DNA from 2 places in the Fusibacter sp. A1 genome. Region 2 is predicted to be linked to the other one. Evidence: riboswitches for the same ligand, from Rfam matches in the RefSeq annotation. Region 2 holds a riboswitch; the other holds the start of a gene.
The links. Region 2 has a riboswitch for thiamine pyrophosphate ahead of thiT (energy-coupled thiamine transporter ThiT). Riboswitches for the same ligand answer to the same signal wherever they lie in the genome.
Positions count from the first base shown of each region.

Region 1: it holds a riboswitch for thiamine pyrophosphate, as region 2 does, so the genes downstream of both, thiS (sulfur carrier protein ThiS) here and thiT (energy-coupled thiamine transporter ThiT) in region 2, are expected to answer to the same signal.

Region 1 is NZ_QQWI01000006.1:28,136-42,024, reverse strand. It holds gene DWB64_RS09530 (HD domain-containing phosphohydrolase) at 1-1,014, shown strand, start outside; gene DWB64_RS09525 (PilZ domain-containing protein) at 1,092-1,445, shown strand; gene DWB64_RS09520 (NAD(P)-dependent oxidoreductase) at 1,508-2,449, shown strand; gene DWB64_RS09515 (phosphatase) at 2,451-3,173, shown strand; gene rlmN (23S rRNA (adenine(2503)-C(2))-methyltransferase RlmN) at 3,175-4,206, shown strand; gene DWB64_RS09505 (hypothetical protein) at 4,337-4,741, shown strand; gene DWB64_RS09500 (hypothetical protein) at 4,801-5,046, opposite strand; gene DWB64_RS09495 (universal stress protein) at 5,246-5,656, shown strand; gene DWB64_RS09490 (putative metalloprotease CJM1_0395 family protein) at 5,794-6,321, shown strand; TPP riboswitch at 6,637-6,733, shown strand; gene thiS (sulfur carrier protein ThiS) at 6,820-7,014, shown strand; gene thiF (sulfur carrier protein ThiS adenylyltransferase ThiF) at 7,014-7,814, shown strand; gene DWB64_RS09475 (thiazole synthase) at 7,819-8,586, shown strand; gene thiH (2-iminoacetate synthase ThiH) at 8,588-9,694, shown strand; gene thiE (thiamine phosphate synthase) at 9,691-10,683, shown strand; gene thiC (phosphomethylpyrimidine synthase ThiC) at 10,728-12,044, shown strand; gene DWB64_RS09455 (thiamine phosphate synthase) at 12,041-12,628, shown strand; gene DWB64_RS09450 (rubredoxin) at 12,654-12,812, shown strand; gene DWB64_RS09445 (glutamate-cysteine ligase family protein) at 13,037-13,889, shown strand, end outside.
Region 2 is NZ_QQWI01000003.1:98,597-108,874, forward strand. It holds gene tpx (thiol peroxidase) at 1-465, opposite strand, end outside; gene thiT (energy-coupled thiamine transporter ThiT) at 656-1,198, opposite strand; TPP riboswitch at 1,251-1,345, opposite strand; gene groL (chaperonin GroEL) at 1,708-3,336, opposite strand; gene DWB64_RS04490 (co-chaperone GroES) at 3,350-3,619, opposite strand; gene DWB64_RS04495 (metalloregulator ArsR/SmtB family transcription factor) at 3,726-4,073, opposite strand; gene DWB64_RS04500 (EAL and HDOD domain-containing protein) at 4,089-5,306, opposite strand; gene DWB64_RS04505 (DUF554 domain-containing protein) at 5,397-6,074, opposite strand; gene DWB64_RS04510 (DNA glycosylase) at 6,083-6,931, opposite strand; gene DWB64_RS04515 (NCS2 family permease) at 7,071-8,399, opposite strand; gene DWB64_RS04520 (hypothetical protein) at 8,573-8,821, opposite strand; gene DWB64_RS04525 (PucR family transcriptional regulator) at 8,826-10,278, opposite strand, start outside.

The DNA.
Region 1 (13,889 bases), on a different contig from region 2:
TTCAACTTTAAGGAGTTCGAGCAGTATGACGCCTTGATGCTTCAGCACTACCGAGAACTTCTAGCCATCGAAACAGGTACGACCCCTCATATATCGGCACTTGTAGTCAATGAGATCGATGGAGAATACACGGTGGGCAACACTTATGGTGATTTTGAACATAGCAAGGACATCCTTATCACAGAGCATACCTTTAAGGGGTTATTGAATCAGATCGAGTCGTCGAAATATCATAAGGATATCGTGTTCAGCGACCAATCGTTTGTATTCTACTTTGCCGGACTCTCAGACATGAGCCAGTACTTTTATGTTAAAAGCGAAGTCGACTTTTCGGACTTGCAAAGAGATTTGATTAAAATTTATGCCAATAACGCTAAAGTCGCATATGACAATACACTGCTTAATTCAGAGATTGTGGAAACGCAAAAAGAAGTAATTGTGACTTTAGGTGAGATAGTTGAAACACGTTCTAAAGAGACAGCCAACCACGTTGTGAGGGTTGCCGAGTATTCGTTTAAGTTAGCACAGCTTTACGGACATAACGATGAGGATGCTAACCTCTTGAGGTTGGCTTCGCCGATGCATGATATCGGTAAAGTGGGGATTCCCGACCAGATACTGAATAAACCTGGAAAGCTGACCCCGGAAGAATTCGAAATCATCAAAACCCATACTCAGATCGGATATGACGTACTGAAGCGGTCTAAACGTCCGATTCTGAAAACTGCGGCCACGATCGCTCTTTCACACCATGAACGATGGGATGGATCCGGATATCCAAACGGTAAAAAGGGTGAGGAAATCGATGTATATTCTAGAATCACCTCTATTGCGGATGTATATGACGCCCTAAGTCACAAAAGGGTCTATAAGGAAGCATGGGCGGACGAGGATGTTTTACGCTATATCCAGAGTGAGAGCGGAAAAATGTTTCAGCCAGAACTCGTTGAACTCCTGACAGAGCATATCGATGAGTTTATTAAAATCAAAAAAGCGTATCCCGATACGGATTGACATTGACTGTCGTATATATTGTGACTCTCACGGTTGTATGATACACTATAATTACTTAATGAAGATGAGGTGAAATAATGAAAGATAGAAGACGTTCAACCAGATATCCTACACATATTTCCATAAGAATCGAATCGCTCTATAAGCAAGACTATGTGAAGATTGACAATGTGAATGAAGATATTACAGTGACAGACGTATCTAAAACAGGTGTCGGCTTCGCTTCGACACATGAATTGCCGCTGAATTACTACTTCAATTCCAAAATCACTTTTGATGATGAGAAATTCTTTTATTCAGTCTTGAAAATCATTAGAATCGGTCAGGAAGGTAATGTCTATCAATACGGTTGTGAGTTTGTAGGTTTAGCGGATATATTAGCATCGACAGTTGATGAATATGCTGAATTAACAGAGCCGCTGGAAGATTAAAAGTTGTACGAGTCAGATGCAGAAAATGTATCTGACTCGTTTTTCGTAGGTGAGGTGACAGGATGCATGTTGTGATGACTTATGATTATGGTAAAGAAGTGATTGATGAGATAGAGTCGCTCGGCTACTCTGTCGAAATAGTTCCTGAATCGGGAATTACAGAAGAAATGGATTTTTCAAGGGCCGAGGTTTTAATCTGCTATGATCCGTTTGGCAGAATGAACCTGTCCACACTGACGAATCTCAAGCTGATCATGCTCTCAAGTGTAGGAGTGGATCAGGTTCCTGAAAAGTTAAGCTCGAGAGAAGGGCTGATCATCACAAACAATAGGGGCGGATATAGCCCACCGATGGGTGAGTGGATCGTCATGATGCTGCTTGTGGGCGTTAAAAGGGCATATCCTCTGATTGTGCAGTCCTTAAATAGAATTTGGAAGATCGATACGCAGGTTGAAGAACTGACAGATAAGCAAATTTTGTTCTTAGGAACAGGATCGATCGCTCAAGAAGCGATTAAACGCCTTAAGGGATTTGGTGCCTATACTATCGGCATGAACAGAAGCGGACACTATGTAGAGGGGTTTGACAAGGTCATAGGTAAAGATCAGGTAGATGAGTATATTAAAAATGCCGACGCACTTGTGCTTTGTTTACCGCAAACCGTTCATACAGAGCAGTTTATGGATAGTTATAGATTGTCTCTGATGAAGGATGATGCGATACTCATCAATATATCAAGAGGTTCGGTACTCGATGAGCGAGCGCTTGAAGAGGAGCTTCTAAAAGGGAAATTCAGGTTTGTGGCGCTAGATGTCACAAAAGAGGAACCTTTGAATTCGGATTCAAGCCTATGGACCTATGATCAGGTTCTGATCACGCCACACAATTCGTGGGTATCGGAGCATAGGAATTCAAGACGACTTGAGGTCATTATGAAAAATTTGAAAAGATTCACCGCACAAGGTGATTTGATCAATACAGTAGATATCGAAAGAGGGTATTAGGATGGCATTTATCGTAGATTTACACACACATACAATTTCGAGCGGGCATGCATATTCCACATTGATGGATTATGTGAACTACGCAAAAGAACATGCCATCAGCGCATTTGGCATATCCGATCACGGACCGGCAATGCCGGGTGGTCCCAATGTGTTTCATATCGCAAACCAGACCGTCATACCAAGATATATCGATGACGTGCTTATCCTAAGAGGGGTAGAAGCGAACATCATCAACTTCAACGGAGATATCGATATCGAGGAGAAGTTTTTAGATAGGCTTGACTATGCGATCGCGTCACTTCACGATGTCGTACTTAAACCGGGTACTGTCGAGCAGAATACGAGTGCGGTCTGCGGTGCGATAGAGAAAAGCAAGGTTAGGATTTTAGGTCATTTGGGAAATCCTAAGTTTCCACTTGATTATGCTGCGATCGTTAGGGCGTGTAAGGACAAAAACATAGCCATTGAAATCAACAACAGCACATTTGTCTCAGGAAGCAGATCAGGCAGCGAGGAGCATTGCATGATGCTCGCGAAACTATGCTATGAAAACAACATTCCGATCATACTGGGCAGCGACGCGCATATCCACTTTGACCTTGCAGAGTTCTCTCAGTGTTACCAGCTGCTTGACAGGGCATCGATCCCAAGAGACTATCCGATTAACTACAGACGCGATCAATTTTTCAATTGGTTGGGTGTGGAAGGACTAGAGGTGTAAAATGAAACCGAGTTTATATGCTTTGGATATGGCCTCACTCGAGCAAGTGGTCGTATCCTTAGGGGAACCAAAATTTAGAGCGAAGCAGATTTGGGAATTCATGATGAATAAACGAGTCGCTTCTATCGATGAAATGCATAATATTCCTAAAAAACTTAAGGATAAGCTTTCTGCAAAATACCAACTTTTCGACATGAAAATCGTTAAAGTGCAGGGCAGTGAGGAAAGTTCGACGAAAAAATATCTGATCTCCTTAAGGGATGGTCATCAGGTGGAAGCGGTATTGATGAAATACGCGCATGGAAATTCCATTTGCATCTCATCGCAAGTCGGATGTAGAATGGGCTGCACATTCTGTGCTTCGACAATCGACGGACTTGCAAGGAACCTGGAAAGTTACGAGCTGTGGGAGCAAATCTCAATCGTGGCTGCGGATGCGAATGTAAGGGTGTCTCATGTGGTTCTGATGGGTAGTGGCGAACCTTTGGACAACTTTGAAGCGGTGGTTGAGTTTATCAAAACGGTAAGCAATCAGGAACATCTAGGAATCGGACAGCGACATATTACCGTTTCGACGTGTGGACTTGTCAACCGTATCGATCAGCTTGCAGACGAGAAGCTTCAGATCACACTTGCCATCTCGCTTCATCAGCCGTTTAACGATGAGAGAAGCCTAGTAGTACCCGTGAATAAGAAATACCCGATTGAGGTCCTGATGGCTTCTGTTGACCGCTATATCGCCTTGACCGGGCGTAGGGTGACTGTCGAATATGCGCTCATTAAAGGAGTCAATGACACAAGAGAGCATGCGGGCGCGCTTGTAAAGCTTTTGAAAGGCAAGTTGATTCATGTCAATCTTATTCCTATCAATCCGATCGAAGAGCGCGATTACGAACCGACCCTTAAAAAAGATGTCCTTCAGTTCAAAAAGATGCTGGAAAGCGGAAAACTCAATGTAACCGTAAGAAGAGAGTTAGGCGATGATATTGACGCAGCTTGCGGTCAGTTGAGAAGATCTTTTGAGCAGAACTAGCTAAAAAAACAAAAAAATAAAAAATTCAGAAAATTTAAAGGGATTGGCGAAGGAACGTCGAAATATATTTGTATCAGGTTATTACAACACGACATCGCCCGAAATGGGTATGATTAAGGAGATGGTTAACATGGTCAAATTAATTTCAGGAAAAATGGGTTCAGGTAAAACTAAAAGAATTATTCAATTAGCTAACGAGGCGATGGAAAAATCGGCAGGACATGTCGTATTCATCGATGATGACAAGAGACATATGTATGATCTAAAGCATGATTTGAGATTTATCAGTATGGCTGATTATCCGGTTACATCAATCAGTGAGTTCTTAGGTTTTGTATGCGGTGTGATATCGAACGATTATGATATCGAACATATTTTCATTGATGGTCTTTGCAAAGTAATGGACTGCAAGGTGACTCAAACGCCTGAGTTCGTTTCGAAACTGGAAGAAATCAGTAAGCGTTATGACATTAGTTTTATTGCTACAATTAGTTGCGACGAGCTTCCGTCTGAACTAGACGGTTACCTGATATAAGTTGTGTTGATTAAAATTAAAAGCCGAGCTTACGCTCGGCTTTTTAGATTTTTTGCCTATCAGAAAGTAAGAAATTTGGGACCAAGATACTTCTTGATCACTTCACGATCAGAAAAGTCATCAATTTCAATAACGCGTCCTGATTCTTCGAAGTGAACGATAATTTGAACGTCTCCGGCTTTAAATGCCGAAGCAACGGTTTCTTCCCTTAAATATCTGATTTTATTCTTATGATGTTTGATTGTTTCGTATTCTTTTAGAAAATAGGAATCTTTCAAAGAAAATATTTTGTGGTATGTTGTCATGTTAACCTCCCTTTGTACGCTACTGATTGATTATATATGAAAAACACAAAAATAGAAAGATATCCGTCTGTTATTTGACTATCGTATGGGGTATAATTGTTTGGGAAACGTTTTCACAATCGTGAAGGAGTTTAGTTGCTCGTCATAATATGTTCATATTTTGCAAGTATGATTATCATGAGGAATCAGGGAGGTATTTATGAGAAGCAAAACAAAAGTGATGGTTTGTGTCACCCAGCAAAAATCTTGTGAAAGGCTGCTGGCTCACGCTGCTGAATTAGCCAGACACGATCATGATGAAATATATATGGTACACGTGGTTAAGGAAAACTGGAGATATTTTGGAAAAATGAAAGAATCGGATGCGCTGGAATATCTGTTTGACATATCTAAAGACTACAACGCCAGTGTCAATGTCTTAAAATCAAAAGATATCGATGCGTCTCTGGCTGACTTCGCACAAAAGCTGAATGTCGATTATATCGTGATGGGAGAATCGCTCGAAGTCACCAAACAGCAAAATATGATACACCGATTACAAAACATCACAAAGAAGAATGTGAAGTTTGAAATCGTCAAAATTTCTGACGAAGGCGACCAAGCCAGCTGATGACAAATTAATTGACTGAACACCACTTGCGTGGTGTTTTTTTTGTAGGAAATTTGGTCGAAGTGACATGGAAAAGATACTGCTGAGGCTTGAAATCATCGATAATGGGTATCAATAAAGTAAGGTAGGTGTTCAACATGCGTATCGATACTTACAAAAAAAACGTAAATGCTTATCCTAATAATCCTTCGGATCGCGATCAAAGAGTACAAGCAGATAGACCGATTGAAAAGGACGTGAAGAACGCTTCTGGCGTGGAGAGTCAGACTACGACAGATGATTCAAAGAACAGGTCTGTGATCAGGGAGCTTGTAAACAGGGAGCGGGAAGTGATAGCGCATGAGCGCGCCCATCAATCCGCAGGCGGAGACATCGCAGGCAGCGCCTCCTATACCTATACGATTGGTCCCGATGGGAAACGCTATATAAGCGGCGGTGAAGTTAGTCTGTCCATTCCAGGTTCTGATGATCCTGAGGAAATGATACAAATCGCCCAGCAGGTCATTAAAGCTGCGATGGCACCTGTGAAACCGTCCTCACAGGATATCAGTGTTGCTTCGCGCGCACAACAGATGGCTTCTCAGGCAAGGATGTTGCTTGCATCAAAAAGATATGAAGCGCAAAAAGAGGACAAGAAGGACAATACGGTTGATTTATTGTTGTAAGATCAGCCATAATTCTGATTATTCAAAAAAAGTGAGGGTATAAAAGTAACAGAGTTGTAACAAAGCTTGATTTTTTAAGAATTGTTAATCTGAATGTGACGAAGTCGTTATTGCATCCGGAGCAACTTCTTGGTAAAGTTTATATGAGCTAAAACCCCTATTAATTAATAAATCCCCTTCATTTTGTTTTGAGACCGATTGGTCTCCTTTTTTTTACCTTCTCATGTCAAAATATGACATATAGATAAAGTGTCACAAATTTAGCGGTTGTTTTTTCAGAAACACTTTGATACACTCAAAGGGAATTAAATAGTTATTTTGTATCAGGGGTGCCGAAAGGCTGAGAGGCGTATGCTAACCCTAAGAACCTGTTTGGTTAAGACCAGCGTAGGGAGTATACTAATTGCGAGTGCAAGAGGACTTATTCTACGTGAATAAGTCCTTTTATTTTTGTCTATATAGTATACAGAATGTGTTTTACATGATGGAGGTGAACGTATGGTTGTGGTAAATGGTAAGGAAATGGAACTTGATCACAAAACGATTTCTCAAATGCTCCTAGATCTTCACTTGAATCCTGTTCTTGTTGTGGTCGAGTTGAATAAGGTGATTGTAGAAAAGGCGGACTATGATAGCATCCGGTTGAAACCAGGTGATAATCTCGAGGTAGTTCAGTTTGTAGGAGGTGGCTGATGAGGATTAAATACAATGGTTGTATTATCGAGTCGTCATCGATTGATTTGAAGTCATTCAGGCTTCTTCATGATGAGGATGCCGATATCAGGTACGTCAATGGATTCAGCGCATGCGACGACTACCTCTTGCAGGACGGGGACGAAGTGGTCCTGATCAAGCGCGGGCGCAAGCCATCTAGTGAGACGCTTGAACATTTGATGGCAAGCAGGCATACACCAAAGGTTCATGAACAGATGAAGGCTTCTACTGTTGGTATCGCAGGTGTCGGTGGGCTGGGATCAAACGCTGTGCTGGCACTGGCAAGAATGGGAGTCGGAAGGCTTGTCATCGTCGATTTCGATGTGGTGGAACCATCCAATCTTAACAGGCAGGCCTACTTTATCGAACATCTGGGTCTTCTAAAGGTGGATGCGATGAAAGAGCTGGTTTCGAAAGTGAATCCATATATCGTCGTTGAGTGCCATCATGTGAAAGTGGATGAGAAAAACGCCGTGTCGCTATTCGAAGGATGCGATGTGGTCATCGAAGCCTTCGATGACCCAAAGAGCAAGGCAATGCTGGTATCAGAGCTGCTTACGCACTGTAAGATGCCGATTGTAGCGGGGTCTGGCATGGCAGGTACACTTTCAAGCAACACGATTGAAACGACGCGTAGGTTCGACAGGTTATACCTTGTAGGTGATCTTGTCACAGGAGCTAAGGAACACATGGGACTTATGGCGCCAAGAGTCATGGTAGCAAGCGCTCATCAGGCAAACATGGCTGTGCGGTTGATCTTAGGCGAAAAGGAAACGTAGGAGAATAGAGATGCTTAAACTGGGAAACATGGAATTCAAATCGAGGCTGATCATAGGAAGTGGCAAGTTTTCTGACCAGGCCCTCATGCCCGCAGTGATTGAAGCAAGCGGTGCGCAGATGGTGACACTTGCCTTAAGGCGTGTGGATTTAGAAGCGGGTAGCGACAATATCTTAGAATACATACCAAAGGACCTTACACTGCTTCCCAACACTTCTGGGGCTACAAACGCCGAAGAGGCCATTCGGATCGCCAGACTTGCAAGAACGATGGGTTGCGGCGATTTTATAAAAATTGAAGTGATTAACGACACAAAGTACCTGCTTCCTGATAATGAAGAGACCATCAAGGCGACCAAGGTACTCGCTGAAGAAGGTTTTATCGTACTCCCCTATATGAATCCAGACCTGATTGCGGCAAGAAAGCTTCAGGAGGCAGGGGCTGCGGCTGTCATGCCTCTGGGATCGCCGATTGGGTCCAATAGGGGGATTCAGACAAAAGAGATGATTCGTATCATCATAGAGGAAATCGACGTGCCGGTGATCATTGACGCCGGAATCGGCAGACCTTCTGAAGCCTGCGAGGCGATGGAGATGGGAGCGGATGCGGTGATGGTGAATACGGCGATCGCTTCGTCTGATTGTCCTGAGATCATGGCAAAAGCCTTCAGGCAGGCGGTTGAAGCGGGGCGCAGCGCCTTTGAGGCCAAGCTTGGACCTAAAAGCTCTTCTGCTGTCGCCTCATCACCACTCACCGGTTTTTTAGGTGCCTAAGATGAGTTTGATCAAGCTCCTTAGAAGCCTGGATACAGAATTGCTGCTAGAAAAGTCCGAGCGGTTCGGCGAGAAGCATGTGAAAGACGCCCTTGATATCGATTTTGCATCGTTTGAACACTTTTTATCGCTGATATCGACTGAGGCCTCAAAGCATCTTGAAAAACTTGCTGTGAAGGCGAGTGGAATAAGCGCGAGGCAGTTTGGAAAGACGATCGGGCTTTATACCCCCCTCTATTTGGGTAACTTTTGTGAGAACCAGTGCGTGTACTGCGGGTTCAACAGCGAATCATCGACTGTTCGAAACAAGCTTGACCAGGAAGAGATTCAAAAGGAACTGGATGCCATATACGGTACCGGACTGCGTGAGGTATTGCTTTTGACAGGGGAGTCCAATAAGCACACTCCTGTAGACTATATCGAAAAGGCGGTCGCGATGGCTGCTGTGAAGTTCAAGTCCATCGGAATCGAGATTTATCCGCTGGATGAGTCCGGATATGAGCGTTTGATCAGTGCGGGAGTGAACAGTCTTACGATCTACCAGGAGACCTATGACGAAGCGGTCTATGACAGGCTTCATCTGAAGGGCCCAAAAAAAGATTACGAGTACCGTTTAAACGCACCCGAACGCGCCGCCAAGGCGGGAATGGCACAAATCGGAATCGGCGCGCTTTTCGGCCTGTCCGATCCAAAATCTGATGCGATCAAGCTATATCATCATCTGAGGTATCTTGAAAAGCGCTATCCGCAAGTGGAGCTTAGTATTTCACTCCCCAGGTTAAAACCCATTTCGGGGGACTTGGAGTTTGGAGCAACGACGGTTTCTGATAAGCTCTTTGTACAGCTGCTGTTGGCGTTTAGAATATGCTTTCCAAGGCTGGGAATAAATCTGTCGACAAGAGAGTCGCAAGAACTACGAGAGCATCTGCTAGCCCTTGGTATCACAAAGATGTCCGCTGGTGTGAAAACCACGGTAGGAGGTCATAGCGACAAGGCTGCAAGCGATGTTCAATTCGACATCGACGATAAGAGGTCTGTAGAAGAGATTATGGACATGCTAAAGACTAAAGGGATACAGCACGTGCTATCGGATTGGGTGAGAAGATGAGTAAACTATTAAGAATAATCGATGTCAATGTCAACAGGGCGGGTGAAGGCATAAGGGTACTAGAAGAGTACATCAGGTTCATAACGGATGACCCGGTATGGATGAGTGAACTTAGGAGCATGAGACACGATATCAGAAAATCGATGCCTGAGAATGCACAAGATCATAGGGATGCACAGGGAGATGTAGGTAGAGACGTTTCTTCTTCCAACACCCTTGACGACAAAACGTCGGTTAAGCAGGTGCTGACTGCGAATTTTGTGAGGGTGCAAGAAGCCTTAAGGGTGCTTGAGGAATATTACAAAGTGATCGATCACTATGAAACCGCTAAAAGAATGGAACGGTACAGGTATAGGATGTATGAATTGGAATCGACAATAAGCATCAAAAGACAAATCAAAGGCTTGTACGCGATTACCTCTCAAGGAAGCCGCGATGAGATCCTTTGCCAGGTGCAGATGTTTATCGACAGCGGTGTTGGAATCATCCAGTATAGGGACAAGTGCAACTCAGAATCGGTCAAGCTCGAAATCGCCTTAAGGATCCGTGAACTGACAATGGAACACGGTGTGATCTTCATCGTCAATGACTCACCGACGCTTGCTATGGCAAGTCGTGCAGACGGCGTACATGTCGGACAGGAGGATGAATCCCTATGCAAGGTAAGAAGACTTTGCAAGGATATGATTATCGGTATCTCCACCCATAATGAAGTTCAGTTTGAAGAGGCACTGAATCATTCCCCGGATTATATCGCCCTTGGACCGATCTACGGGACGACATCGAAGAAGGATGTCGAGCCATGCAGCGGAGAGTCCTATGCCAGATGGGCCAGAAAACGCACTGAACTTGCGCTTGTTGCTATCGGCGGTATAGGAATTGAGGAACTGGTCAGATTAAAGAAAATCGGCATCGACGCATGCGCCATGATTAGCGCGCTTGAAAACGAAGCAACAATTAGGAAGTTGGTCGAGGCCTACACAAATTAAAGTATGGCTTCAATGAAAATACATAAGGAACTCAAGGAGATAACATGAATTATTCAACGCAAATGGATGCGGCTAGAAAAGGTATTGTCACTGAACAAATGAGAGTTGTTGCGGAAAAAGAAAATCTGGATATGACGTGGCTGCTAGAGAAGATGGCGCTCGGACAAGTGATCATCCCTGCAAACAAGAACCATAAATCGATTGTAGCAGAAGGTGTCGGTGACGGACTTAAGGTTAAGATCAACGTCAATCTCGGAATTTCAAAAGATGAGAACAGCTTTGAAAAGGAACTTGAAAAGGTGGACAAGGCGATCGAGATGGGTGCCGAGGCGATCATGGATCTGAGTTCATACGGCAAGACTGAGGAGTTTAGAAAAGCGCTTGTTGAGAGGTCTCCGGCTATGATCGGGACAGTGCCTATCTATGATGCGATAGGGTTTTATGATAAGGATCTAAAGGATATCACGGCGGATGAGTTCTTCAAGGTGGTCGAGAAACACGCTGAAAACGGAGTGGATTTTGTCACGATCCACGCGGGATTAAATAGGGAAACCATGGACACGTTCAAACGTAATCCAAGACTGAACCATATCGTATCACGTGGAGGCTCGCTCCTTTATGCGTGGATGGAACTCAATCAGGCGGAGAATCCTTTTTATGAGCAGTACGACAGGCTGCTTGAAATCTGTGAAGCCTACGACATGACGCTCTCTCTAGGAGATGCGATGCGTCCAGGCAGCATCAACGATTCGACAGATGCAAGCCAGATCAAAGAATTAATGGTGCTTGGTGAGTTGACAAAACGGGCTTGGAAGCGTAATGTACAAGTGATGGTTGAAGGTCCGGGGCATATGGCCATTAACGAAATCGAAGCGAACATGGTGATTCAAAAGAGACTTTGCCATGGAGCTCCTTTTTATGTACTCGGACCTATCGTAACTGACATCGCACCTGGATATGATCATATCACAAGCGCAATCGGTGGTGCTATCGCCGCAAGCCATGGAGCAAACTTCCTATGCTATGTGACGCCTGCAGAACACCTTAGACTTCCAAATCTTGACGACATGAAAGAAGGCATTATCGCGGCTAAAATCGCCGCACATGCCGCTGACATCGCAAATGGCATCAAAGGTGCGAGAGATTGGGATTATAGGATGAGTGAGGCAAGGCAGGCGCTGAATTGGGAGCGTATGTTCGAGCTCGCCATCGATTCTGAAAAAGCGGTTAGATATCGACATGAATCGATGCCTGAACACGACGACAGCTGTACCATGTGCGGCAAAATGTGCTCGATGCGCAATATGAACAAGATCATGGCTGGTGAGGATGTGACTTTACTTAGCAAGGAGATCACATGATTATTGGAATTACAGACAGTTCACTTTTTGATACCTGGGAGTCATTTAAAGAAAGGGTAGTCACACTGCTTGACAGCGATCTGGATTACCTGATTCTTAGAGAAAAAGCCCTTAATGCTGAGGAGATGGTTTCTTTGCTGCTTGAGTTCATGTCAGCCACAGACAACGCATGCAGAAAGATTGTCGTTCATTCTCAAGTGGAGGCGGCAAGGCATTTAGGGCTTACCTATGTGCATTTACCAGAATCTCGAGTGACAGAAGCGAGAAGATCACATACAAAATACAGCTACAGCGTCCATTCGGTTGATGGGCTTAAAGCTTTGGAGAAGGGAACCTTGTTCACCCTGATAGGGCCTGCCTTCGAAACGGCCTGTAAACCGGGATGCGCACCCTTGACTGAAGAGGCCATGAAAGAAGCTCTGAGTGTTTTTGATGAGAATCTTGTCGCCCTCGGAGGCGTTACGGTTGAAAATGCGAAATCGCTCAAAGAAATCGGATTCGAGCACATCGCACTAAGGTCGTCGCTGATGACTGTTGAAAACCCGCTCGAACTGATTGGGCTTTACAAAGAGATGGGTTTCTAATAAGATTAGTCATAAGGAGGGGCATATGGATAATTACAAATGCACGATTTGCGGTTATATGTATAAACCTGAGCGCGGAGATTACATCAATGAGATCCCGCCAGGAGTAGCTTTTGAAGATCTGCCTGAAGACTATAAATGTCCTATGTGCGGTCAGCCAAAGGTTGTTTTTCAAAAAATGTGATAAAAAACTGTTGTAAGACGAAACGTTTTACAGCAGTTTTTTTTATAGAAGTTCACAGAAGTACCATAATAATTTTGATGCACCTTGCACTTAATAGATTATTCAGATAAACTAAGGGTATAATACATGAAAGAATTTTCATATGATTAGGGACAAAGTGTCAAGTTTTGTCCCTTTAGATTATCATGATATTTCGACTATCTAAATATTATCAGGGAGCAGTCATGACGAAAAGAGAAGAAGTTAAAGAGCAACTCATATCTGTTTTTAAATCAGGTATCAAATCAAATTATTTAATCGGTGCGGAGTTCGAGCATTTTATAGTAAGAAGAAGCACGCTTGAAAGTTACAATTACTATGAAGAGAACGGAATCAAGGATATTTTACTCAAAATGAAGTCTTACGGTTGGAACTCAGATGACGCGACAGACGCGATCATGATGATGAGAAAAGGTGATGGCATCATAACACTTGAGCCAGGCGGTCAGATTGAGCTAAGTATCATGCCCAATGAGTTCGTGTCGGAGCTGACAGCCATCTACAAATCCTTTGTAAGGGATATCAACGCATGTCTTACCGAGGAGCAGGCGCTGATCAGTGTGGGCTATCATCCGGTATCTAAAATCAACGACATACCCTTTATACCCAAATCAAGATACGGCGAGATGTCCGCATACTTCACTAAAAGGGGCCGTTATGCGCATAACATGATGAAAGGTACAGCCTCGACGCAAGTGGGAGTCGACTTTAGCTCGGAGCAGGACTGTATGGACAAATACAGGATGTTTTCCGCCTTGTCTCCATTCTTTACAGCCTTCTTCGATACGACTCCCTATTTTGAAGGGGAAAAGGTTCCGGGACATGCGATGAGAATGCAGATCTGGGAAGAGACGGATAGCGACCGATCAGGAGTTTTAGAAGAAGCATTTTCGCCAACCTTTTCTTTTGGGGATTATGCCGATAGGGTTTTGAAATGTCCTCCGATTCTTGTACTCGACGGCTCGGATGTCAAGGCTACTCACGAGAAGACCTTGGGATCGCTACTTGATGAGATCGAGATGGACAAGGATCAGATCA
Region 2 (10,278 bases):
ATCAGGATGATTAGTCACTTCATTTACATATTCAACATATTTGATCGTGTTGTCCCTATCCACGACAACCACACCGCGTGACAGCAATTTGAACTCTTCGATCATGAATCCATACTTTGAACCGAAATCACGGTTCTGGTAATCGGATACCACATCGATGTTCTCCACACCTTCAGCAGCGCAGAAACGCTTTTGTGCGAATGGCAGGTCGACTGTGATCGTCACGATTTGAACATCTTCCTTCAACTTACCCGCTTCCTCATTGAAGCGCTGAGTTTGAAGTGAGCAAACGCCCGTATCAATTGATGGCGCGACGCTGATCACCTTTACTTTATTATCTGTTTTAGAGTAAAAGTCAAAAGGAGATAAGTCTTGAGCCGTCGCTGTGAAGTTAGGAGCCTTTTGTCCAACCGCAGCCGCTTGTTTCACTGTAACAGTATTGCCGCCAAAAGTAATATTCATCATAATTCATTTCCTCCGCTTGGTTTATTAGTTAGGTTGATTCTTAATTGATAATGATTCTCTATGAGAATATAATACCTTTTTCTAAAGGGAATAGCAAGAGCAAATATAATAAATTATTGTAACGAAGTGGCTTCTAACGAAAAGCGCCGTGTAGGAAGGTCTACACGGCGTACATTTGAAATAGTACAGATTATGCCTGAAGCAGCATCTCACGTTTGATCGATTTTGCAAGCACCACGATAACTACAAACGAGATTAAGGCTTCAACACCCATGTATCCACCGTTGTATGTCATGGAGTAAATCCACGGATTTATACCTTCTGGAGCGTATTCTGCGAAGAAGACGGCACCAGAAACGACGTGTGCTGCAAATCTTGCGACCATCGCCAAGATGATTCCTGAAAAAGCTCCTGTGATCTTCACTTCTTTGGAAGTAGCAAACAGACCAGCTAGTCCAAGAACAGCAAAAGCTATCGGATAATCAAGCAGTGCTTGCACAGGAGTCGCTATATAACCACCCAAGGCGAGTTGAAGCAGACCGAACACTCCACCTGCCAAGAATCCAGGGCCGATACCCCAACGAAATGCGAAAATCAGAATAGGTATCATACTACCTGCTGTAACCGAACCACCTTGCGGCATCTCAAACACCTTCACAAGGTTTAGCACATAGGCAAGTCCAATCATGATCCCCGCCTCGACAAGCATACGTGTGTAATTTCTTGATCTCATAACTAGTATTCCTCCTCAAAAATATAAAAAACTGCTACAAAAAATATGCACCAGGATATCAGTCTCACTTCCCTACGCCAGTACTAACTGGATCAGGTTTGAAGGGTTGCTATTGCTCTCAGCCCGAAGGCACCCCTAGTGCAAATATTTACTTAACTACAACTTAACACGGTTTTGTGAAGTTGTCAACTAGTTGGGAGTCGTTCTCAGGTGAGTGTAAAGGGGATGAAAACAAAATGCAATATAATGCAATGAAATACCCTTCGGGTGTGATATATCGCTTTGCGATGTAAATAGTCGCTATACAACCATGATATAATATCCTTTCATATGCACTGGGCATATATCATACCGAAGGTATTTCATGTGTTTGCACATTTCACCCGGCCGTAGGACGGATATCATTGATGTAAATAAAAAAGAGGCCCATGGCCTCTTTCTTCACCTCTTCGGTACCTACAATACAAGCTCCCTTGCCGGTGGGGCGGTTCGAACAAAGTACGATCGAACTACATCATCCCCATGCCGCCCGGCATTCCGCCTGGCATTCCTGCTGGTGATTCTTCTTCTATGTCAGCGACTGCTGCTTCTGTTGTCAAGAACATCGCTGCAATAGATGCCGCGTTTTGTAGCGCGGACCTTGTCACTTTCGTCGGGTCGACGATTCCAGCTTCTTTCATGTTGACATACACGTTGTTGAGCGCGTCAAATCCGATACCGATCTCAGAGTTAAGTACTTTATCCACTATCACAGAACCTTCAAGACCTGCATTGTGTGCGATCTGTCTCACAGGTTCTTCTAGCGCTCGTCTGATGATAATCGCGCCTGTCTTTTCATCACCCATCAGTGTTTCGATCAGCGCTTCGACTTTGGCTACCGTATTGATATAAGCCGTTCCGCCACCTGGCACGATTCCTTCTTCAACAGCTGCACGAGTCGCGTTTAAGGCGTCTTCTATTCTAAGTTTCTTTTCTTTCATTTCAACTTCAGTCGCAGCACCTACTCTGACAACCGCTACACCACCTGAAAGCTTAGCCAGGCGTTCTTGTAGTTTTTCCCTATCGAAGTCTGAAGTTGCAGCCTCAATTTGAATTTTTATCTGTCTCACACGCTCCTGGATGACATCGTGGGCACCTTCACCGTTAACGATCGTCGTGCTGTCCTTATCGACTTTCACAAGGTGCGCGCGACCTAACATGTCTACTGTCGCTTCCTTTAGGTCATATCCAAGCTCAGTCGAAATCACTTGACCGCCTGTGACAATGGCGATATCTTCAAGCATCGCTTTTCTTCTGTCGCCAAATCCTGGTGCCTTGACGGCAACCACATCGAATGTACCGCGCAGCTTGTTCACTACGAGTGTCGCTAGCGCCTCGCCTTCGATATCTTCAGCGATGATCAGCAGTTTTCTGCCCTCTTGAACGATTTTCTCAAGGATCGGAAGTATCTCTTGGATGCTTGTGATTTTCTTATCTGTGATTAAAATATATGGTGATTCCAAAGAGGCAACCATTTTTTCATGGTCACTAGCCATGTAAGATGAAATATATCCTCTATCAAATTGCATACCCTCAACCACTTCAAGGTCAGTAGTCATGGTCTTTGATTCTTCAACAGTGATAACGCCTTCTGTTCCCACTTTTTCCATCGCTTCAGCAATCAGCTCTCCAATTTCTGAATCGGCAGCTGAAATGGAAGCGACATCGGCGATCGCCGATTTAGTGTCCACAGTCGCTGAGATATTCTTAATCTCCTCTACTGCCACCTTCACCGCTTTTTCAATGCCTTTTCTAAGAATCATAGGATTAGCGCCTGCAGCCACGTTTTTCAGGCCCTCGCGTACAATCGCCTGTGCAAGCAATGTCGCAGTTGTCGTACCGTCACCGGCGACATCGTTTGTTTTAGTAGCTACTTCTTTAACCAGCTGCGCGCCCATGTTTTCAAACTTATCTTCAAGTTCGATTTCTCTTGCGATCGTCACGCCGTCATTTGTGATAAGGGGCGATCCGAATTTTTTTTCAAGTATAACGTTTCTGCCCTTTGGTCCAAGTGTTACTTTTACTGTGTTCGCTAATTTATCAACGCCGATTTCCAGTCTTTTTCGCGCGTCTTCACTAAATAAAATTTCTTTTGCCATGTCAAAAACCTCCCTATTCTACAATTGCCAATATGTTTTCAACATCAATTACTGTATACGTATCGTTACCGATTTTCACATCAGATCCCGAGTATTGTTTAAAGATCACACGGTCACCGACACTTAATGGAAACTCAGCATCAGTATTAAGCGGTATTTCAACTACTTCGGCAATTTGTGGTTGTTCTTTTGCCTGTCCAGGTAAAACAATCCCGCTAGCTGTCTTTTCTTCTGCTTCAACGCGTTTGATTACTACTCTTTCTCCTAATGGTCTAATTTTCATGATGACCCTCCTTGTTTGATTTTAGCACTCTATAAAGACGAGTGCTAACTATACCAATATAAACTAAAAAAGGGATGATTTCAACCCCTTTTAATGCAATCATCATTCATCCATGCGTCACATGATGTCTTCCAGTATCAAAAACTGAAAAAACATGTTCATCATCGAGCGAATAATAAACTACTTTCCCTTCTTTCCTGTATTTCACCAACTTTTCCTGCTTTAAGATTCTCAGTTGATGTGAAATTGCCGATTGAGACATATCCAGTAGATTTGCCAAATCACAAACACATAATTCCTGTTCCTTTAATACACTGATAATCCTCAACCTGTTATAGTCGCCAAAGGCTTTAAAAAAGCTAGCTAGTCCCAGGTACTCGTCATTATCCAGCATATGCTTTCTCGCGGACTCGACCTTTTCAGGATGAATCACATCGCAATCACATATTTTCATTGAAGTTCCTTTCTGCTAATAGGTGTCCAATATCTCCTCTACCCACTGCATCGACTCAAAATAGACAGTTGGCAGTGATTGCTCGCTGAATGAGAGTTCATTGCAAAACTGATACATGCCAGTCCAGTCCGTCTGTTCATAACTTTTGACAAGTCCAAGCATATGACCTAGTTTGTTGATGTTCCCCTTTAAGGCACTGATGATGATATCGTCAAGCGGCAACTCGCTTAGCACATCGTCAAGCGACCTGTTCGTCATAATATCGATCAGCGATAAGAGACCAGTTAAAAAGGATTCATCGGCAAGCGACTTCAGACCAAGATGCTCAGCGAGCTTCTCCATCATTTTCCCTCGGATAAGGACCGTCCTGACCAGCTCGTCCGGCTTGTCCGCACTTACTTCTTGAAGCATCAGAAGCATCACCCATTTATTAAGCTCTTTGAGCCCCAGCATCACAAGCGCCTGACTGATCGTTTGAATTTTCGCGCTTCTGTAGAACGCCGCCGAATTGATGAGTTTTAACAACTTAAACGACAAGGACACATCGGATTCCACAACCTTCGACAACTTTTCATAATCAGGCGATTCGCTTGAAAGTTCCTGCATCAGCCTAAGGTATGAAGTCGAGATGGTCTTGATATCCGTCGTCTTTATCAGATCCGGTTTTGCAAAAAAGTAACCCTGAAAATAATGATAGCCTAGTCTTACCGCTTCGCGGTAATCGGTCATCGTCTCAACCTTTTCTGCCAGTAGTTTTACCGAGAACTGCTTGAGTCTCTCTGTCAGGACCAACCTATCCATAGGCGAGGTCATCATAAAATCTACTTTTACAATATCCGCATACTTCATGAGCGGCTCTGTGGGTCCATCAAGAACCATGTCGTCAAGAGCGATTGTATATCCCATCAGCTTGAATTTGATAATGGCATCAATCAGCTTATCAGTGACCGGCACATCTTCAAGCACTTCAACGACAAGCTTATCCTTATCGAAAAGAAGCGGAATTTCTTCAAGGATCAACTGATCGGTGAAGTTGATGAATGCCATTTTATTTGCAACAAGCTTTGAAAAATCAGTAACCATCATCGATTGGGTGATCACTTTCGACGTAGCCTGATTGCCATCAAAAAAAACACTGGTATTGAAACGGTCATCGCTTCTATATAACAATTCATAAGCAAATACATTAAGTTTTGTATCAAAAATAGGTTGTCTAGCTAAAAACTGTTCCATATTCCACCACCAGATCTATCGCTATCAATCATCAGTCATTTAACATCTATCCCATCCTATACCCAAAACCATGAGTTAAAATAAAATTTATCAGTTTAAAGTCAAAGAAAAGACCACAGCCATTGCGATGGCAGGCAAAAGATTTCCAACTCTGATTTTCATAATACCCAGCATGTTGATTCCAATCGCTATAATCAGCACACTTCCGACGGTTGAAATATCTGCGATAAGCACTTCGGTTAAAAACGGTTTCAAAAATCCCGCTCCGATGATGATACTACCTTGATAAAGGAGAACAGGAATCGCTGAGAAGGCTACTCCGATACCAAGAGTGCTCCCTAACAGGACACTGATCACGCCATCGATCAACCCCTTGGCGACAAGTACGCTGTGATCGTTATAAAGTCCGCTGTTCAAACTTCCTACAATCGCCATGGATCCAACACAAAAGAGTAGCGTCGCAGAGACAAAACCGCCAACAAAGCCATCCGACTTGATCGCAAATGTATCTTTGATCCATTGCGAAAAATTAGTCAGCCTATCCTCAATGCGCATCCATTCACCAAGAAGGGCTCCGCTTGCTAGCGACATCAGCATGATCAGCGGATTTGTCACCTTCAGCGCGCCCTGAAATCCGATAATCAGCACCCCAAGAGCCATGGCCTGAAGGATAAGGGTTTCAAAGCGCTCACTCACACGCCCTTTTAAGGCGATTCCCAAGCTTCCCCCTATGAGAATCGCAGCCGCATTTACAATATCACCAAACATGAAGTCACCTACTTCCTTTCAAGCTTTATGCTTCGCTCATAATAAAACATGTATTGTTGTACCAGGCCTCTTGCGACAGGAAACTTTCTTTCCAGCGCAAGCCTGATTTCTTTATCTCCACCTGCATCGATTCCCCATTTGTCCTTGGCAGCTTTTTTTATCCATGTATCTACAGGGAAAACTTCCCATCGGCCATAACCGAAAAGCGCGATACAGTCTGCCACCTTGCGGCCTACACCTTTTAGAAGCATCAGTTCTTTTACAAGCGCCTCGGTATCAAGCTCACACCAGTTTCGCCACTCTTTTGAAGCTGACAAATACTCGATGGTTTGTACAAAATAGGGCGCGCGGTAACCTACCCCCATCGCTCTAAAGTCACCTTCAGTAAGGTGTGTCACCTCTTCCACTGTCGGAAAAGCATAAACTTCCTCACCTTCCACAGTCCCAATGAGCCGTCCTGAGCAGATAGAAAGCTTATCAACAAAGTTACGGATTCTTGGAATATGATTGTTCGCGGACATGATGAAGGTCATGATCATCTCAAAGGGATCTTGCCTAAGTAGCCGTATGCCCCTGCCAAACTCGATTGAAGTTTTAAGGGTGGACTCCCGCTCAAGAATCGCATCGTTCGCGTCCTTATAAGACCTTTGCCCGTCCAGATAGGTGATCCAGTCCACCGGTTCTCCGATCATATTTTCTATCTGTACCGTACACTCATCAATCTGTACCATCTCACATAATCCATTCAAATGAACCACAAGAAACCTATTTTCTGCAAGCTCTTTCCACCGAAAGGATTGGCCGCTTTCATGAATTTTTTTTAAGTCGATTATGTCGCCAGTAAATCTAATCATCATGTCACCTCATAGATAAAAGTATACCTCAAGTACCTAAGGGTGTGAAGTAATTTAGAGATACGAAAGTCATCGTTCTTATCTTTTATAAGTAAAAACCGCCCTGGAGCGATTCATCACTCCAGAGCGGTCGATTTTAGGGTTATAGGAATTTCTCGATAATGAACTTGGCGATAAAGATTGCCGCTAGAACATAGGTTAATGTTGGAATATCTTTAGATTTTCCAGTAAATACTTTAACCACTACATACGACACGATACCAAAGATGATACCGTCTGCGATGGAGTAAGTGAAAGGCATCATGACAAATGTCAAGAAAGCTGGTAGGGCGTCTGAGAAATCATCCCATTTGATTTTAGCAACAGGAGCCATCATGAACATACCGACGATGATCAGCGCTGGAGCCGTAGCTGCCGCAGGAACAATTAAGAACAGCGGTGCAAAGAATAAAGCGACTGCAAAGAAGAACGCGGTAGACATCGCTGTAAGACCTGTTCTACCACCGTCTGCAACACCTGCTGCCGATTCAACATATGTCGTTACAGTAGATGTACCTAAAACGGCGCCGACAGTAGTTCCAATCGCATCAGCCATAAGCGCTTGCTTAGCGTTAGGCACCTTACCGTCCTTATCGAGCATACCCGCTCTATCGGATACACCAATCAGCGTTCCGACCGTATCGAACATATCTACAAATAGTAAGGTAAACAGAATGACCAGCATATCGCCGTTGAAGATGCTCGAAAACTCAAACTTAAAGAGAATCGGCGACAAAGAAGGTGGCATTTGAACCAGTGTGAAATTATCAAAATTGATTAGACCGAACGGTACGGCAATGGCAGTAGAAATCGCAATACCTATGAGTATCGCTCCACGTACGTTTCTAGCCAGCAGCACACCAGTGATTAAAAGTCCGATGATTGCGACAAGCGCACCAGGTGATGTCAAATCACCAAGCGAAACGATAAGTCCATCAAGCGACCCGTCAGGCAATGCGAATTTTCCGGATTGTACGATTCCCGCATTGACAAAACCGATCAAGGCGATAAATAGACCGATACCGACTGAAATAGCGTGTTTGATTCCCAAAGGAATGGCATTGATGATCGCTTCACGCACGTTGAAGAATGTAAGAAGAATAAATATGATACCTTCAATTAAAACGGCTGTTAAAGCGGTTTGCCAGCTATACCCCATCGCACCGACAATAGTGAATGCGAAAATGGCATTAAGTCCCATACCAGGCGCAAGTGCGAATGGTAGGTTCGCCATCATACCCATTGCGACCGTCCCCACGATTGCAGCGAGCGCTGTAGCAGTGAATAATGCACCCTTATCCATGCCTGTAGTACCAAGGATGAATGGGTTGACTGCCAATATGTAAGCCATAGTCATAAAGGTTGTTAAACCGGCTATCAACTCTCTACTTACAGTTGTTTTGTGTTCTGAAAGCTTGAAAAACTGCTCCAGAAAACCCTTGTTTTTATTCATGTAATACCTCCTGTCTTATATGTCAGATGACATAACCCCAAAACATTATATCAGATGATTCATGCATTAAAAGTGTTTTTAGTGTTTTTATCTATATATTTTTGTTAATATTACATAAAAAAAACGACTGCTCTTAGTCGTTTTCTTACAATTCATTCATCCCTATTGTCATGCTTTGATGGAACCACAATCAGTCCGCCATTGTTGATCATCCGGTCGATGACTTTTAAACTGACCCCTGTAGCCCTGTGGACCTCTATCATCTGGGCGTTGGGATGTGCGCTCACATAGTTCTTGACCACCTCATAATCCTGTCGTTCAAGCGGTTGGCAAGCGCTGCAATAGCCAGTATTGGCAGCTGTTTTATTGATTTTTCCACATCGTTTGCAGACAGTTTGCATAAGCTTACCTCTTGAGTTCTAAAATATGCTTGATTTTTAGTGCAGTCTGGAGGCCATAACGATCCTGTTCATCATCCAAATCCTTATTCGTAATTTCTTTAATACGGGTGATGCGATAGAGAATGGTGTTGTAGTGGGTAAACAGCGATTCAGACATCTTTTTTAAGTTGCCGTTCATCTCAAAATAAATCTCAAGTGTCTTTACAAGATCGGTATCCCTCTTTTTATCGTACGCGACTAGGGGTTCGATCGACGCCTGATAAAACTCAGTCAGTTCATCCCTAAGCACATCATGACTTAACAACTTATATATACCCAATTCGTCAAATATAATCGTTTTAGTTTGATTAATTCCAGAAAGTTCAATCGCTTTTAAGGCGTCTGTCAGACTCTGATGTGTATTGATGATGTCCTCATAGATTCTACCGACACCCACAATGAAATCAGGTACAAGCGATTTATCGCTCAAGGTCTCTTCGACATGGTTAAGAATTGTTCCGATGTTCTTTTTATAACTTACTTTGTCTTTCCACATGAACAGCAAGTTGATTGTCTGCTCTTTTGTAGAGACCAAATAGGTTTGAGAGACTTTCATCAGCATGAGTTCAAGTAGGTAGATCACCTTGGTCATCCGCTGCGACTTGATCAGACCTCCCTGATCTTCATCTCCGATCAGCTTGATGCTGACTATGCTATAGTGGCTTTCCGGTCTGAATCCATAGTTGCCAGCCCGTTCAATGGCCTTTTCCCGTCTGATCGAATCGTTTGCTATCAGGTCATCGAAAAATTCTGCCTTATACTTGTTTTCGACTTCCTTGATCGAAAGTTTCTTTAAGGATTCAATCGCCAAAAGTGAGGCAGCCGACTCAAGGCTTAATATATCGACATTTCCAATCGGTCTCTTATGCCCGTAGACGACTAAATGTCCATGCACCTCATCTTTTACAAGCACCGGGATGAATGTTCGCTCAACTGACTGTTCATCCACCGTTATCGTGTCTGTACGCTTTCTACCGATCACCATTTGCCTGGTTCTGGCATAGGTGTTGGTAATCTTTAAAAATCGTTCGTCCACTTTATATGGAGAGATCACCTCATCAAACTGATAATCGACATAAAAAGTAGGATGTTCGAGATTGCCTGTCAACATGTCTACGATATCCACAGCTGTACCGCCCTTAAGAAGGATAGCCATCGTCTCATTGTGGACAGCTTCCACCTTATCAAGAATTAGAGCTTGTCTATTGAGAAGTAATTTATAGATAGGGGTCATGATATCGTTGAAGGGCACTTCATAATCCAAATCGATTACGGGAAAACCAAGTTCATCAGCAAGTGCTACTAGCGATGGATCAAGTTCTTGGATATAAGGATAGATCTTCACACACAGACCGGCCAGACCTTTTTCCTTAAATTCAATAATCATTTGCTTCACTCTATTTAGCGGTTCATTTTTA